DNA from 3 places in the Salinimonas sediminis genome. Region 3 is predicted to be linked to each of the others. Evidence: predicted binding sites of a transcription regulator. Region 3 holds the regulator's gene; each other region holds the start of a gene.
The links. The regulator MetJ, encoded in region 3, represses methionine synthesis genes. The targets are predictions, from matches to a motif close to TAGACGTCTAGACGTCTA.

Region 1 (2,280 bases), 620 kb from region 3:
CCAAAGAAGCCGGATGTAAAACCAAAAAGTAATTCAAATAAGCTATGCCCACTTGTGGCAGCAACCCGGCAACAGCCAAATAAACCTTGCGGCCCGCAGGGATAAAACCAATAAAAGAAGACAAAACATAAAAAAGGGGCCCGAAGGCCCCTTTTTCTTATTCCGACTATTAATGCAACAAACGCGCTTTAATGGTGCCATCTATTTGAAGCAACTGGGCTAAACCGTCGTAGGCTTTATCTGCCTCGACATCAATTACTACATAGCCAATATCAGGCGTTGTTTGCAGGTATTGGGCTTCAATGTTGATGCCGCGCTCTGCAAAGGTGCCGTTAATTTGCATAATCACACCAGGACGGTTTTCGTGTATATGCAGTAAACGGGAGCGGCCCGGGTGGTCTGGCAATGAAACCTCTGGGAAATTAACCGCCGACAGGGTGGAACCGTTATCGCTATACTTAGCCAGTTTCCCCGCCACTTCAACGCCTATGTTCTCTTGGGCCTCAAGTGTGCTGCCGCCCACATGGGGGGTTAAAATAACATTATCGAACTCGCGTAAGGGCGATACAAACTCTTCACCATTTGATTTGGGTTCTACCGGGAATACATCGATAGCCGCGCCGCTTAAGCGCTTGTCTGTAAGAGCTGCCACTAAAGCATCAATATCTACCACTGTGCCCCGAGAAGCATTAATCAATATGGCATCGGGCTTCATCTGTGCTAATGCGTTTTCGTCTATCAGGTTGTGCGTGGTGGCAGTTTCAGGTACATGCAGCGACACCACATCAGAGGTACTAAGCAAGGTTTCCAGGCTTTTAACCTGGGTGGCATTTCCTAGTACCAGTTTGTCTTCGATATCAAAAAACTGTACCCGCATACCCAAGTGTTCGGCCAGAATACTTAACTGGGTACCAATATGCCCATAGCCGATAATACCGAGTGTTTTGCCCCGCGCTTCAAGCGACCCAGCGGCGCTTTTGTCCCACTCGCCGCGGTGTGCTTTTGCATTTTTCTCAGGAATGCCGCGTAGCAACAGGATAATCTGGCCCAGCACTAACTCGGCAACCGAGCGGGTATTGGAAAAGGGGGCGTTAAACACCGGGATGCCGCGTTTTTGGGTGGCTACCAAGTCAACCTGATTAGTCCCGATACAAAAACAGCCCACCGCCACCAATTTTTGGGCGGCATCAATAACATTTTCGGTTAACTGCGTACGCGACCGCAGACCGATAAAATGCACATCACGCACTTTTTCAATCAATTCTTCTTCAGGCAACGAGGTTTTAAGATACTCAATGTTGGTATAACCATTACCTTGCAGGGTATCTACAGCGCTTTGGTGCACGCCTTCCAACAACAGTATGCGTATTTTATCTTTCGGTAACGAAACTTTACTCATTGCTTTGAATCTCAACCTTAAGTGAATTGTGAAAAAGACATCTGGACGTCTAAATGGTTAAAATAACAGATGTTGGAAACGCTGCAAAGCGCTATCTGCGGTTGTTGTTATTTACCGGGGCTAACCCCCCAGGCTAAGCCCTAATCGAAGGTCTTTACACCTTCTTCAGTAGCACACAACACCACATCAGCTCCGCGCAGTGCAAAAATACCGTTGGTTACCACACCCGCAATGTTGTTAATGCTGGTTTCCAGCTCACGCGGGTTTAAAATAGTCAGGTTGTGCACATCGATAATCACATTGCCGTTATCTGTAGTAACACCCTGGCGATAGACTGGATCGCCGCCCAGCTTAACCAGTTCCCGGGCCACATAAGAACGCGCCATAGGAATCACTTCAACGGGTAACGGAAAGGCCCCCAGTAGCGGCACCTGCTTGGTGTTATCAACAATACAAATAAAAGTGTCAGCCACCGCGGCAACAATTTTTTCCCGGGTCAGAGCTGCGCCGCCGCCTTTAATCATATGCTTATGTTCGGTGACTTCATCCGCGCCATCGACATACACGCCCAGGTTGTCTACATCGTTTAGTTCAAACACCTCGATACCCACCGCCTTGAGCCGTTCGGTAGAGGCTTGCGAACTGGATACCGCACCCGCTATACGATCTTTCATGCTGGCTAACTCATCAATAAAATAGTTAACCGTGGAGCCAGTACCTACGCCAACCACACTATCCGCTTTGATATAGGTAAGTGCAGCTTTGGCTACCGCCTGTTTTTTTGCGTTCTGATCCATTGTGGTCTCCCCAACCGGTGTTCTGTGGCAAATTAGTGGGCAAAGTTTACCGCTAACGGCGCCCCTTTGTTAGTGCTGATTCAT
Region 2 (2,280 bases), 1.3 Mb from region 3:
TCAGACCGTAAGGGCGCAGGTCAAAATGTTCGCGAACTAATGCCACCAAAGTTTTTTCATCTACCGTGGCGGTACCAAAGGTCTCAATACTGATAGAAGTAGGCTCGGCCACGCCAATCGCGTATGAGATTTGGATTTCGCAACGTTTAGCTAAACCAGCCGCGACAATATTTTTTGCTACGTAACGCCCAGCGTAAGCTGCGGAGCGGTCAACTTTCGACGGATCTTTACCCGAGAAGGCGCCGCCACCATGCCTCGCCATACCGCCGTAGGTATCAACAATTATTTTGCGCCCGGTAAGACCGCAATCACCTACTGGGCCGCCAATAACAAACCGGCCAGTAGGGTTAATATGAAAACGGGTGCTTTCGGTCAGCCAATGCGCCGGCAATACCGGTTTGATAATCTCTTCCATTACCGCTTCGCGAACCTGTGCGGTGGATACGCTATCGCAATGTTGAGTAGACAGTACGACCGCATCTACGCCTACAGGCTTATCGTTTTCATAAATAAAGGTCACCTGGCTTTTCGCATCCGGGCGTAAAAAGCTAAGTTTGCCCGATTTACGTACTTCGGCCTGCTTTTGCACCAGGCGATGGGCATAGGTAATCGGTGCTGGCATTAGCACATCAGTTTCATCACTGGCATAACCGAACATTAAGCCCTGGTCACCGGCTCCCTGTTCTTCAGGACTGGTACGATCTACGCCTTGATTAATATCCGGAGATTGCTTACCTATGGCATTTAACACCGCACATGAATCAGCATCAAAGCCCATATCAGAATGGGTATAGCCAATGTCTTTGACTGTCTGGCGGGTAAGTTCTTCAATATCGACCCACGCAGAGGTAGTAATTTCTCCGCCAACCAGTACCATACCGGTCTTAACGTAAGTTTCGCACGCAACCCGAGCTTTAGGATCCTGTTCCAGAATTGCATCTAAAACTGCATCAGATATCTGATCTGCAATTTTATCCGGATGGCCTTCTGATACTGACTCGGATGTGAATAACTGCGTAGCCATAAATTCTCCGTTAGATTTTGCCCTCATTAAAGGCATAATTGTACTTGATACGCTTCAAAATACCAGTCTTTACATCTGGACGTCTATAAGTCTATTTGTTACGTTTGGTTGACAATTATAGATTTGCCACCACATAAAAAAACGTAAGCAAGATATCGGCATTATTTACCCGAACCGTGGGTTTGCAATGGTAAAACACATTGCAGTAGGAACACGGTTAGGTAAGAATAGTTGCTATTTTCATGTACAACGGACAAATCAGCTAATTGAGCCAAATTTGTATGGCAGCGTATGACTTTGTCCGTAGGAACTAAAACCAGGAGACAACATGCCCACTCGTCGTGAACTCGCCAATGCCATCCGTGCCTTAAGCATGGACGCAGTGCAACAAGCAAAATCAGGCCACCCGGGTGCGCCCATGGGAATGGCGGATATTGCACAAGTATTATGGTGCGACTTCTTATCGCACAACCCGACAAACCCAGACTGGGCAAACCGTGACCGCTTCGTTTTGTCAAACGGTCATGGGTCTATGTTGCTGTACTCATTGCTGCACCTTTCCGGTTACGATCTACCTATTGAAGAATTGAAGAACTTCCGTCAACTGCATTCAAAAACCCCTGGCCATCCTGAATATGGCTATGCGCCGGGTGTGGAAACAACTACCGGGCCGCTAGGTCAGGGCGTAAGTAATGCCGTTGGTATGGCGCTGGCTGAAAAAGTACTGGCCGCGCAATTTAATAAAGAAGGTCATGATATTGTTGACCACTACACCTATACCTTCTTAGGTGATGGCTGTCTGATGGAAGGTATCTCTCACGAGGTTAGCTCGTTAGCCGGCACCCTTGGACTGGGTAAGCTAATTGCCTTTTATGACGACAATGGTATTTCCATTGATGGTGAAGTTGAAGGTTGGTTTACCGATGATACTGCTGCGCGTTTTAAAGCGTATGGCTGGCAGGTGATCGAAAATGTAGATGGCCATGATGCTGATCAGGTTCGCAAAGCAGTAGAAGCAGGCCGTAGCAATACCACGCAGCCAACGCTGATTATCTGTAAAACCATTATTGGTTTTGGTTCGCCTAACAAACAAGGCTCGGAAGCCAGCCACGGCGCAGCGCTGGGCGAAGATGAAATTGTTGCTACCCGCAAAGAGCTGGGCTGGACAGCTGAAGCGTTTGCGGTTCCATCAGATGTTTATGCTGAATGGGATGCCAAAGAGAAAGGCCAAAAAGCGCAGCAACAGTGGGAAGAAA
Region 3 (2,280 bases):
AGCGTATAGAAGTGAAAATGTTTTACGCCTTCTTTAGCCAGTACCTTAACCTGTTCCATGGCAATGCTGGCACCCAGTAGATTACGGGTGGTCTGATCGTCTTTATCCAGCCCATCAAACATTTTGTGCATCCAGCCTGGTACATGCACATTAGTGAAGCCGGCAAATTTCAGCAGGGTTTGGTAGTTAGTGACCGGTAAAATGCCCGGCACCAGATCAATATCAATACCCGCCGCCGCCGTGCGATCACGAAAGCGTAAAAATGTACTGGTATCAAAGAAAAACTGGCTGATGGCTTCTGATGCACCGGCTTCAGCCTTGCGCTTGAGATTGAGTAAATCCGACTGGGCGTTTGCCGCCTCCGGATGCTTTTCCGGGTAGGCCGCGACCGAAATATCAAAGTCAGCCACATCTTTTAATAACGCTACCAGGTCAGAGGCATACATATCGGTTTTATCTACCCCGGCTGGAAGATCCCCGCGTAGCGCTACAATACGGCGTATTCCTGAGTTCCAGTAATCCTCCGCAATTTGTTGCAACTCTGCTTTACTGGCATCTACACACGTCAGATGCGGCGCCGCGGCAATACCAGTCTGCTGATTAATGCGTTTAACCACATCATGAGTCCGATCTCGCTCGCCGCTGTTGGCTCCGTAGGTCACCGACATGTAAGAAGGTTTTAGCGGCGCAAGGCGCTCTACAGATTTCCACAGCGTCTGTTCCATTTTCTCCGAGTTGGGCGGAAAAAATTCAAAAGACACGTCAATATCACGTAGTTCAGATAAAGACTGATTAAGGGCATCAATGCCCTGGGCGTAGGAAACCATGAAAATACTCATATATATGGACGTTTAGACGTCTAAACTAAATAATATATGTCTAGACGTCAAGCGGTTTACACTGCTCAATTGACCTTTTCTGCACATTGTTTAGAATTTCAGCCCATAACATAATAAAGAGTAGTCTGAGAGCTCCTAATGGCAAAATGGAACGGAAAGTATATTCACCCCTACGCGGAACATGGGAAAAAGAGCGAGCAGGTTAAAAAAGTAACGGTTTCAATACCGATTAATGTGCTTAAAGAATTAACTGATGAGCGCACCCGTAGGCAAATTAACAATTTACGCCACGCGACTAATTCAGAATTATTGTGCGAAGCCTTTTTGCATGCGTTTACCGGGCAACCTTTGCCCAACGATGATGATTTGCGCAAAGATAACCCCAACCGGGTTCCGGCTGAGGCACGACGAATGATGGAAGAAATGGGTATCGACCCGACCAGCGAAAATGACGCCTGATAACCACTAAAAAGGCCCGGATAGGGCCTTTTTTAATAGTCGGTGAAATTTGTTCCTGGTAAATTTATTCCTGGTAATGGGAGGGCAGTTCAGTTAGCCGTGACACTCCCGAGGCAATGGCTGCTTTGGCTACTGCCGTCGCAATACGCGAGCACAACCGCGGATCCATTGGTTTCGGAATAATATAGTCTTTACCAAAGGTTAACGCGGCACAATTACTGGCTTTTAAAACTTCATCTGGCACAGGCTCTTTGGTAATCCCTCGAATTGCTTCAACCGCCGCTACCTTCATTTCATCATTAATGGCACTGGCGCGCACGTCCAGAGCCCCACGAAAGATAAAGGGAAAACACAGTACGTTATTAACCTGGTTAGGGTAATCAGAGCGCCCCGTGGCCATAATCAGGTCGCTACGAACCTCAAGTGCCAGCTCGGGTTTAATTTCCGGGTCAGGGTTGGAACAAGCAAAAACCACCGGGTTGGGCGCCATCAAGGCCAGTGCTTCCGGCGGTAACAAATCAGGGCCAGAGACCCCAACAAAAATGTCGGCCCCTTCCATCACATCTTCCAGCGTGCGCTTATCGGTATTATTGGCAAACAATTTTTTATGTTCGGTCAGGTCGTCACGCCGAGTGTGAATCACGCCTTTGCGATCCAGCATATAAATACGCTCACGCTGAGCGCCGCATTTTATCAATAGCTCCATACAGGCTACCGCGGCGGCCCCGGCACCCAGACATACAATAGTTGACTCTTCAATGTCTTTGCCCTGAATCTCCAACGCGTTGAGCATACCGGCGGCGGTCACAATAGCTGTACCGTGCTGATCGTCATGGAACACGGGAATTTTGCAGCGCTTAATCAGCTCCTGTTCTATCTCAAAGCATTCAGGCGCTTTGATATCTTCCAGGTTAATGCCCCCGAACGTATCCGCAATATTGGCCACCGTATTGATAAATTCTTCGGTGGTACGGTGTTTCAC

Region 1: a site for MetJ is predicted at 1,434-1,451, ahead of serA (phosphoglycerate dehydrogenase). Genes of this name have one in related genera too.
Region 2: a site for MetJ is predicted at 1,101-1,118, ahead of metK (methionine adenosyltransferase). Genes of this name have one in related genera too.

The regions. Positions count from the first base shown of each region.
Region 1 is NZ_CP031769.1:3,294,176-3,296,455, reverse strand. It holds gene serA (phosphoglycerate dehydrogenase) at 170-1,399, opposite strand; gene rpiA (ribose-5-phosphate isomerase RpiA) at 1,540-2,196, opposite strand.
Region 2 is NZ_CP031769.1:764,701-766,980, forward strand. It holds gene metK (methionine adenosyltransferase) at 1-1,024, opposite strand, end outside; gene tkt (transketolase) at 1,353-2,280, shown strand, end outside.
Region 3 is NZ_CP031769.1:3,915,345-3,917,624, reverse strand. It holds gene metF (methylenetetrahydrofolate reductase) at 1-827, opposite strand, end outside; gene metJ (met regulon transcriptional regulator MetJ) at 978-1,298, shown strand; gene D0Y50_RS17210 (malic enzyme-like NAD(P)-binding protein) at 1,363-2,280, opposite strand, start outside.